DNA from 2 places in the Luteococcus sediminum genome. Region 2 is predicted to be linked to the other one. Evidence: riboswitches for the same ligand, from Rfam matches in the RefSeq annotation. Region 2 holds a riboswitch; the other holds the start of a gene.
The links. A riboswitch is a leader RNA that binds a small molecule or an ion and turns the genes downstream of it on or off. The one in region 2 is predicted to bind FMN.

Region 1 (4,794 bases), on a different contig from region 2:
GCCGGCGACGATCACGTCGCCCTCGTTCTCCCGGTCGACGTCGTCGAGCACCAACACGGGCCGGCCCTCGCGCATCGCCTGCAGCGCCTCCTCGATGGTGTTCATGCCTGCTCTCCCGCCACGACGCCGGCCACCAACATCTTCTCGACATACTTGGCCAGCACGTCCACCTCGAGGTTCACCAGGTCGCCCACCTGCCGGCTGCCCAGCGTGGTCATCTCCAGCGTGGTGGGAATCAGCGAGACCTCGAAGAAGCCCTCGCCGACTGCGCTCACGGTCAGCGAGACCCCGTCGACGGTGATGGACCCCTTCTCCACCACATAGCGCGCCAGGGCGGCGGGCAGCTCGAAGCGCACCACCTCCCAGCGCTCGCCGGGGGTCCGCTGCAGCAGCCGGGCGGTGCCGTCGACATGTCCCTGCACGACGTGGCCACCGAAGCGGCCATTGGCGGCCATGGCGCGCTCCAGGTTCACCGGGGATCCCTCCACGAGTTCACCCAGGCTGGAGCGGCGCAGGCTCTCGGCCATCACGTCGACACTGAAGGTGGCCTCGTCGTGCTCGACGACGGTCAGGCAGACGCCATTGCAGCTGATCGAGGCGCCGTGGGTGGCGTCGCTGACCACCAGCGGGCCGCGGATGCGCAACACGGCCGATTCGGCGCCGTGCTCGATGGACTCGACCCTGCCGAGCTCCTCGACGATTCCGGTGAACATTCACTTCTCCTTGGTGGTGTTGAGCGGGTTGAGGATGAGGGCGAGGTCGTCGCCGTGGTGCTCGACCTCGACCAGACGCAGCCGGTCGATGTCGGCGATGGTGCTGATGCCGAGGTCGGCGACGGCGGCCGGTCCCGCGCCCAGCAGGGCCGGGGCCAGGCAGCAGACCACCTCGTCGACGAGGCCGGCACGCCACCAGGCGGCGGCCAGGGTGGGTCCGCCTTCCAGCCAGAGGTGGTGGATCCCCTGCGCGGCAAGGCTTTCCAGCGTCGCGCGGGGGTCGCTGCCGGGCAGTTGCAGGAAGCGGCCGTCGTTGCCGCGAACCCGTGCGGAGGCGGGCACCGGGCGGTCACCGACCACGACACGCAGCGGCTGGCGCTCGGCTGGCTGGTCGGCGGCGTCCCGGACGGTCAGGCGCGGGTCGTCGGCCAGCACGGTGCCGGTGCCGACGACGATCGCCCCGCACCGGGCCCGGCGGGCATTCATCGCCCGGCGCATCGGCTCGCCGGTGATCCACTGACTGGTGCCGTCGGCGGCGGCGCTGCGACCGTCGAGGGTGGCGGCGAACTTCCAGGTGACGAAAGGACGGCCGGCGCCACGGGAGAAGGTCCATGTGGCATTGACCGCCCGGGCCTCGTCGGCGAGCAGCCCGCCGCGGACCGGCACCCCTGCCGCAGCCAGGGTGGCGGCCCCGCCACTCGCCTCGGGCGTCGGGTCGGCCTGGGCGTAGACGACCTCCGCGATATCGGCCGCGAGCAGTGCTTGGACGCAGGGGCCGGTGCGGCCAGTGTGGTTGCACGGTTCCAGCGTGACCACTGCCGTCCCCCCACGGGCGGCCTCGCCTGCGGCTGCCAGCGCCACCACCTCGGCGTGGGCGGTGCCGGCTCCCTTGTGCCAGCCCTCGCCGACCACGTCGCCGTGCGCATCGAGGATGACGCAGCCGACGCGGGGGTTCGGATCGGCCTCGAGGCCGTGCTGGGCGAGCTCGAGGGCACGCTGCATAGCGGTGGCCTCGGCTGTGGTCTGCATCATCTGCTCCCGGTCGGTCGACACTGTCGGTGCACCGGGGCGGGCGGGCATCAGCGGATGCGCCGCCGGCGTGCCCGGCCACTGGCCGCGCACGTCCTGGGCAGCCCGACGACGACGCCTGGCTGCTCCACGTGTTTCCTCCCATCCGGACTTTCACCGTCGGTCCTGGAATTGCACCAGCTCAGCCGATCGCTGGCTGCGATCGGGTCGCGGACTGTCACCGCCGGTTCGGACTTGCACCGACCCCGGAACACGTTGGGGCCATTGTGCCACGGCACCCGGGCAGGACGAGCCGGGGTCCGTGCGGCGACCGGGCATCCTGCGTGGCAACCCAGCACAGGCGAAACTCACTTGGGGTCGAGCGAGGGCCAGGCATTGGGCCGGCACCCGTCCAGCCCCTTGCTCTGCTGCATCATCACCGGCGCATTGGCCCCGGCCTTGGGGCATCCCAGGTGCCCCTTGCCGATGGAGTGCCCCACCTCATGGTTCAGCTGGTAGGCGCGGTACTCGTCCACGTCGTCGAAGGTGGGCGTCATGTAGAGCCAGCGGTCGGTGTTCAGGATCACCTTGGTGCCGGCCCGGCAGCTCCAGGTCATCCGGATGTCCAGGGGGCACATCTTCTGCGCGGTGCCCGGGGTGGCCAGGTAGATCGTGAACTTCGCACGAGCCGGATCGGTGACCAGGCGGAAGGAGTTCCCCTGGTGCCCCAGCCAGCCACGGGGATCGTTCAGGATGGCACTCACCTGGCGGGCGGCCTGGTCGACGCCGATGCCGCTGCCATCCTCGGCCCGCACCACGTAGTCATGAACTGCGACGGTCTTGCGGGGCGGTTCGACGGTGAGCGTCGAGTTGCGCCACGTCCCCTTGCCGGTGATGCCGCTGCGACGGATGCCGTCGGTGCCGGCCGGGGCGTCGTCGGCGGCATCGGACGAGGCCGACGGGCTGCTGGTCGGACGTGAGCTGGCCGACGCAGGCGTGCTGCTGGGCGAGGGGACCGCCGGAGACGTCCGGTCATCCGGGTCGGCACGACAACTGCGCAGACTGGCCATGCCGACCAGCAGGAGCAGCAGGGCCAAGGACGCGGCCTTGAGGCGCCGTCCACGCAGGGTCAACCGCGTCGGGGCGAGGATTGGCTCACTCACGGGACCAGCCTAGGTCTCAGGGGACGCGCACGGAGTTGCAGCGCCGAGGACCCGGCCATCTCACTTGGCGAGCCACCCCTTTGACTTGATGGACTCTGCGAGACTGGCGCCGTGAGCACCGCAACCGAGATCCCGCCCCTGGTCAGCAAGGCGCTGAGCCAGTGCCTGCGCACAGGATGGTTGCACACCACCCGAAACGAGACCGGTCGTCTACTGGCCACCCTGGCGGCCAGTCGCACCGGCACCGTCGCAGGCGTCTCCACCGGCAGCAGCACCGGGGTGGCCTGGTTGCGCAGCGGAGCCAGCGAGGCCACGCGCGTGGTCTGTGTGGAGTCAGACCCCCGGCGTGCCGCCCAGGCCCGTGAGATCCTGTTCGGCAGCGACATCGAGGTGCTCGACGGCGACTGTGAGCAGTTGCGCTGTCGGGCTCCCTTCTCCCTGCTCTACATGAACCGCGCCACGGCGCAGGTACTGAGCCGTGACCTGGCCCACGAACTGGTCGAGACCGGCGGGCTGGTGTTGATCGACGATCTCGAGGAGGACCCCTTCCGCGACAACGTCCCCGGCGTGCACGTCGACCCGCTCCTGGAGGGGTGGCTCACCGACGAGCGCTTCACCTCCACCGAGAGCCAGCTGGCCCCCGACCTGACGGTCGTGATCGCCACCCGGACCTGAAGCGCGCGGTCAGCGCCCCAGGAAGTCCTCCCAGCGCGGCACCTCCCGACGAGCCTGGGCCATGCCCAGCCGGTGCGCCTCCCGCAGCCGGTCGATGCGCCGCTCCTGGTTGACGATCTGCATGTGGGTGGGGCGGAAGACGTAGGCCCTGCCCCTGGCCTCCAGCTCGGCCAGTTCGTCGAGCACCCGGTTGTAGTTCTCGGCACGCTCCAGAAGGCCCCGCGCGATCTGGGGGTAGCGGCGAAAGAGCACGTCATAGGCGTGCGGCAGGCGCGACGGAGCCTTGCGGTAGCCGGCCGGGCGGGTGAGGACGACGAAGAACTTCTCGTAGCCCGCAGCCTTGGCAGCGTCCAGGGCGATGCCCCCATTGGGGCCCAGTGCACCGTCACACCAGGGTTCGCCGTCGATCTGGATGATCGGCATCAGTCCGGGCATGGTGGACGAGGCCCGGATGCGCTTGGCCATGGCCCGCAGGTCCGGCATGTCGTCGTCCTTGTTCCAGTAGACACACTCGCCGGTGCGGGCATTGAACCCACCCACGTTCATGGTGATCGGGTTGGCCTTGAAGGCCTCCCAGTCCAAGGGGAGGGGCTGGCCGGCCTCGCCGGTCTGTTCGTAGATGAACTCGGAGTTGAAAACCCCCTTGCCCCGCACCCAGGTGCGCCAGCTGCCGAACTCCGGCTCCAGCACCAGGTCGACGAAGCTGGCCCGGGCGCGTTCGGCGTCACGGGCCACGTAGTTCAGGCTGTTCGACGAGCCCGCCGAGATGCCGGCGACGAAGTCGAAGTACATCTCCTGGGCGAGCAGTTCCTGAACCACGGCACAGGTGTAGGCGGCGCGCATACCGCCACCCTCGAAGATCAACGCGGTGTCGGTGATGTTGCTGCTCAGGTCTAGTACCACCCCGCCACCCTAGCCATCCGGAACGCTGTCCTATCGGCCCGCCCGAAACAGGCGGATTGCTGCACCTCAGTCGGCTTTGCAGGTTCAAGCGCCCCGATACGTCTGTTTCCGCCAGCCAGGACGCAAACGGGCCCCCTTCCCGCTCGCAGGAAGGGGGCCCGGAGAGCCGTGGGTCAGCGGTCGGCCTTGCCCTCGGTGTAGTCGGTGTCGGTCGGCTTGATCCAGCTGAACATCTTGCGCAGCTCCTTGCCGGTGGCCTCGATCTGGTGGGCCTGCTCGGCCTCGCGCATCTTCTTGAACTCGGGCGCGCCGGCGTCCTGGTCCTCGATGAA
Region 2 (4,794 bases):
GCAGGTCGGCACCCCAGGCGGGCACCGCCTCGTCCTCCTGCAGCAGCACCAACCGACCGCTGGCCAGTTGGTCGCGTCCGTTCACCTCGGCGGCCAGTGCGGCCGAGCGGGCCGCGAGCCCACGGGGTCCAGGGATGCGCTCGACATCCATGTCACCGGCCCAGTCCAGCCCGTCCATGATCCGCAGCAGGGCATCGAAGGTGCTGGACGGCTGGCTGGTAAGGCGGGATGGTTCCACGGCCAAGACCCTAGGCACTGCCGCCCAGCCGCCCTGACAGGCTCGCCGCGTCCCCACCAGGCCTTCAGCCTGTGGCCCGTCGACGATGTGCCGTCCACTCATGGGTGTGGTTGAATCGAGCAGGTGAGCCACGCATCTGACCTCGTTGCTGCCGCTCGACGCGAACAGGGCGTACGGTTGCCCGTCTGGTTCATGCGTCAGGCTGGCCGATCCCTCCCTGAATACCGTGAACTGCGCAAGGGCACCAGCATGCTCCAGTCATGCATGGAGCCCGGGATGATCCACGAGATCACCTTGCAGCCGGTCCGTCGTCACCAGGTTGACGCGGCGATCTTCTTCTCCGACATCGTGCTGCCCCTCAAGGCCATGGGGGTGGACCTCGACATCGTCCCGGGCACCGGCCCGGTGGTCGCCAATCCCATTCGCACCCGCGCCGACCTCGACCAGATCGGCAGCCTCGATCCGGCCCAGGTGGGCTTCGTCACCGAATCGATCACCTCGATCGTCGACGAGCTCGGCGCCACGCCGCTGATCGGCTTTGCCGGCGCACCCTTCACCCTGGCCAGCTACCTCGTCGAGGGCGGCCCCTCGAAGGACCACTCCCGCACCAAGTCGATGATGGCCGGCGACCCAGAGTTGTGGGACGAGCTGTGCCGTTGCCTCGTGCAGATCTCCAGCACCTTCCTGCAGGTGCAGATTGATGCGGGCGCCAGCGCGGTGCAGCTCTTCGACTCCTGGGCCGGCGCCCTGGCCGAGCGCGACTACCGCGAACGTGTCCTGCCGCACAGCAGCCAGGTCCTCGGTTCGCTGACCGGTGGCGTGCCCACCATCCACTTCGGTGTCGGCACGGCCGAGCTGCTGCCCGCGATGGCCGAGGCGGGCAGTGATGTCGTCGGCGTCGACTGGCGCACGCCCCTGGATGTCGCCAGCCGACGCATCGGCCCGGACAAGGCTGTCCAGGGCAACCTCGACCCGGCCCTGCTGCTGGCCCCCTGGGAGGTGCTGGCCGAGCGCGTCCGCGAGGTCATCCGTGCCGGGGCCAAGGCCCCCGGCCACATCTTCAACCTGGGGCATGGAGTCCCGCCCACCACCGACCCGGGCGTGCTGACCCGGATCGTCGAGCTGGTCCACGAGGAAGCACCCACCATCCGCCAGGAGGCACAGGCATGAGCAAGTTCGACGCGATCAACCACGGCACCTACTACATGAACATCGCGGTCTTCCAGCGCACCACCCCGGTGCGCCCGGAGGCCGCTGCCGAGGCGATCGCGGCGGTGGAGAAGGCCTGTGAGGGCAAGGAGTTCACCATCCGTGGCTTCTACGACATCGCCGGTTTCCGCGCCGAGGCCGACCTGATGGTCTGGTGGTGGGCGCCCAGCTCCGACACCCTGCAGGACGCCTACCTCGCCTTCCGCGCCACCGAGCTGGGCCAGACCCTGGCGCCGGTCTGGTCCCAGATGGCCATCCACCGTGAGGCCGAGTTCAACAAGTCGCATGTCCCCAACTTCCTCCAGGGCGAGAAGGCCGAGGACTACCTGTGCGTCTACCCCTTCGTGCGCGACTCGGAGTGGTACCTGATGCCCGAGTACCAGCGTCGCGGCATGCTGCGCGAGCACGGCATGATGGCCAGCGAGTACAAGGACGTGCGGGCCAACACGATCGCCAGCTTCGCCCTGGGCGACTACGAGTGGATCCTCGCCTTCGAGGCGCCCGAGCTGCACCGCATCGTCGACCTGATGCGCGAGCTGCGCGCGGCCGACGCCCGCAAGCACATGCGCGAGGAACAGCCCTTCTTCACCGGCCGCCGTCGCGAGCTCGAGACCATCCTGGCCAGCTGGGGTACTCCCCACGAAGGTGGCTGCGCCTGCTGTTGAGGCAGGCACCCTGCGGGGCCGGTCCTATAATGGCCCCGCACGGCGTGTTCCGGGATCGGTGCAAGTCCGAGCCGGCGGTGACAGTCCGCGAACCATCCCCGTGATGGCCTGTCCGGTGCAATTCCGGAACCGACGGTGAAAGTCCGGATGGGAGGAGACACGCCTCGCGGCTGCGGCCGCATGCCCCGTCGAGACCCCTCGGCGTCCTCCCGTCATGCCACTGCACAGGCGGGATCGACGAGGGAGGCGCACGTGGGCACACACCGCACCACCCTGCGCACGATCACCGCGCCTGTGGTCTTGGGCCTGGTCCTGGTAGGTCTGTGGCAGCTCCTGGTGAACCGGGCCGGGTGGCCCGCCTTCGTGCTGCCGGCACCGGGAGACGTGCTGGTGCGGCTGGGCAACGACCTCTCCGGCCCCTTGTTGTGGCGCGCCCTGGGCCTGACCCTGATGGAGGCATTGGGGGGCTGTGCCGTGGGGCTGCTGGCGGGGATTCCGTTGGCCGTCGCCATCCACGAGTCCCGATGGTTCTCGGACGCCGTCAATCCCTTCCTGGGTGCCACTCAGGCGATCCCGGCAATTGCCCTGGCACCGCTGCTGGTGCTCTGGATCGGCTATGGCCTGCCCGCGGTGGTCCTGCTGTGCGCCCTGATGGTCTTCTTCCCGATCCTGGTCAGTGCCCTGCTCGGCCTGCGGCACGTCGACCCGGAGGTTGTCGACGCCGCCCGGATGGACGGCGCAGGCCGAGCCTCCCTGCTGGCCTTCATCGAGGGGCCGCTGGCCCTGCCCAGCGCGCTGGCCGGCCTGCGCAATGGCTTCACCCTGTCCATCACCGGCGCCGTGGTCGGGGAGATGGTGATGGGCGGCAACGGCATGGGCCAGCTGCTGACCGTCCAGCGCGACCAGGTGGACACCGTCGGCATGTTCTCCACCCTGTTCGCCCTGTGCACCGTCGCCTCGACGATCTATTCCCTGATCCGCCACTTCGAGCGCAGCCTGCGCCTCGAGGACTCCCGCCCCCTGCGAAAGGCCTCCCGATGACCAGCCTGTCCCGCCGAACCCTGCTCACCCTGGGCGGTGCCTGCCTCGCCACGACTGCCTGCAACGGCACCGCCGTGCAGAAGGCCACCTCTTCGGCCACGGCCTCATCGTCCGGGTCGCCGTCCACGGGGGCAGCGCGGCTCGGGAAGGCCGTGATCGGCTTGACCTACATCCCCAACATCCAGTTCGCCCCCTTCTACTGGGCAGCCACCAAGGGGCTGTACAGCCAGGCGGGCGTCGACGCGAGCCTGCGCCACCACGGTGCCAGCGAGGGGCTGTTCAACGCCCTCAGCTCCGGGCAGGAGCAGTTCGCCATCGCCGGCGGCGATGAGGTGCTCCAGGCCAACAGCGAAGGAATGGACCTGGTGACCGTCGCCGGTTTCTACCGCGCCTACCCGGTGGTGGTGATCGTGCCCAAGGACTCACCGATCACCACCCTCGAGCAGCTCAAGGGCCACACCATCGGAGTTCCCGGCAAGTTCGGCGAGACCTGGTACGGCCTCCAGCTTGCCCTGCACCAGGCCTCGCTCACCGAGAAGGACGTCACCATCCAGCAGATCGGCTACACCCAGCAGGCGGCCCTGGCCACCGGCAAGGTCGACGCCATCATGGGTTTTGCCAACAACGACATGGTGCAGTTCGAGGGCGCCGGGGTGCCGGTGCGCGCCATCGGCCTGGGCGACGAGATCCCCCTGGTGAGCACCAGCATCGTCACCAGCCGCGCCGTGCTGGCCGAACGACCCGACATGGTGCGGGCGGTCTGCCGGGCCAGCGTCAAGGGCATCCAGGCCGTCGTCGACGACCCCGCGGCTGCGATCCAGGTCTCCACCCGGCACGTGCCCGGACTCGAGGCGGCAGCCGCCCAGAAGTCTGCGGCCGCCACCCTCGAGGCCAGCATCCCGCTGTGGAATGGAGACCAGCAGCGGCCCGACGGACTGCTCACCGAGTCGCGCTTCGTGGCGATGGAGAAGTTCATGCGTACCGCGGGCCTGCTCACCAAGCCGGTGGACGCCCGTCACACGGTCGATGCCTCCGTGATGGGCCAGTCCTGAAACGACAGCGGCTCAGGACCGGGCAGCATCAGGACTGGGTCGGTTCCAGGGTCAGGCAGACCGAGTTGATGCAGTAGCGCAGGTCGGTGGGGGTGTCATAGCCCTCACCCTCGAAGACGTGGCCAAGATGGGAGTCGCACGCGGCGCAACGCACCTCGACGCGCGGGCGTCCGGGGATGGACCCGTCTCGCAGATAACGGACCCGCTCCTCGGCCAAGGGAGCGAAGAAGCTCGGCCAGCCGCAGTGCGACCCGAACTTCTCGGTGCTGCGGAACAGTTCAGTGCCGCAGCCACGGCAGCTGTAGACGCCTTCGGTGGTGGTGTCGGTGTACTCACCCGTGAAGGGGCGCTCGGTGCCCGACTGGCGCAGCACCTGGTATTCCAGGTCGTTGAGCTGGGATCGCCATTCGGCATCGCTCTTGACGATGCGCTCGATGCTGGGAAGGGTCACGGATTCGTTCTGCTCATCGGCCATGGCTCGAATGTACCCGGCCACACCAGAGCCTCCGGATAGTCTTGGCGGCATGCCGAGCACCGCCATCGAGCTGGACGCAGACGGCGTCGCCGTGCGCCTGTCGAGCCCGGACAA

Region 1: linked by a shared signal. The riboswitch ahead of ribD (bifunctional diaminohydroxyphosphoribosylaminopyrimidine deaminase/5-amino-6-(5-phosphoribosylamino)uracil reductase RibD) and the one ahead of ACYVKA_RS10190 (ABC transporter permease) in region 2 are both predicted to bind FMN.

The regions. Positions count from the first base shown of each region.
Region 1 covers NZ_BAAGQL010000019.1:37,406-42,199, reverse strand. The annotation lists gene ribB (3,4-dihydroxy-2-butanone-4-phosphate synthase) at 1-105, opposite strand, end outside; gene ACYVKA_RS10710 (riboflavin synthase) at 102-713, opposite strand; gene ribD (bifunctional diaminohydroxyphosphoribosylaminopyrimidine deaminase/5-amino-6-(5-phosphoribosylamino)uracil reductase RibD) at 714-1,742, opposite strand; FMN riboswitch at 1,870-2,000, opposite strand; gene ACYVKA_RS10700 (DUF3152 domain-containing protein) at 2,090-2,884, opposite strand; gene ACYVKA_RS10695 (O-methyltransferase) at 2,996-3,559, shown strand; gene ACYVKA_RS10690 (patatin-like phospholipase family protein) at 3,569-4,462, opposite strand; gene ilvC (ketol-acid reductoisomerase) at 4,636-4,794, opposite strand, start outside.
Region 2 covers NZ_BAAGQL010000018.1:106,771-111,564, forward strand. The annotation lists gene ACYVKA_RS10175 (DUF3000 family protein) at 1-238, opposite strand, end outside; gene hemE (uroporphyrinogen decarboxylase) at 362-1,408, shown strand; gene hemQ (hydrogen peroxide-dependent heme synthase) at 1,405-2,112, shown strand; FMN riboswitch at 2,153-2,275, shown strand; gene ACYVKA_RS10190 (ABC transporter permease) at 2,365-3,153, shown strand; gene ACYVKA_RS10195 (ABC transporter substrate-binding protein) at 3,150-4,205, shown strand; gene msrB (peptide-methionine (R)-S-oxide reductase MsrB) at 4,234-4,680, opposite strand; gene ACYVKA_RS10205 (DNA polymerase domain-containing protein) at 4,730-4,794, shown strand, end outside.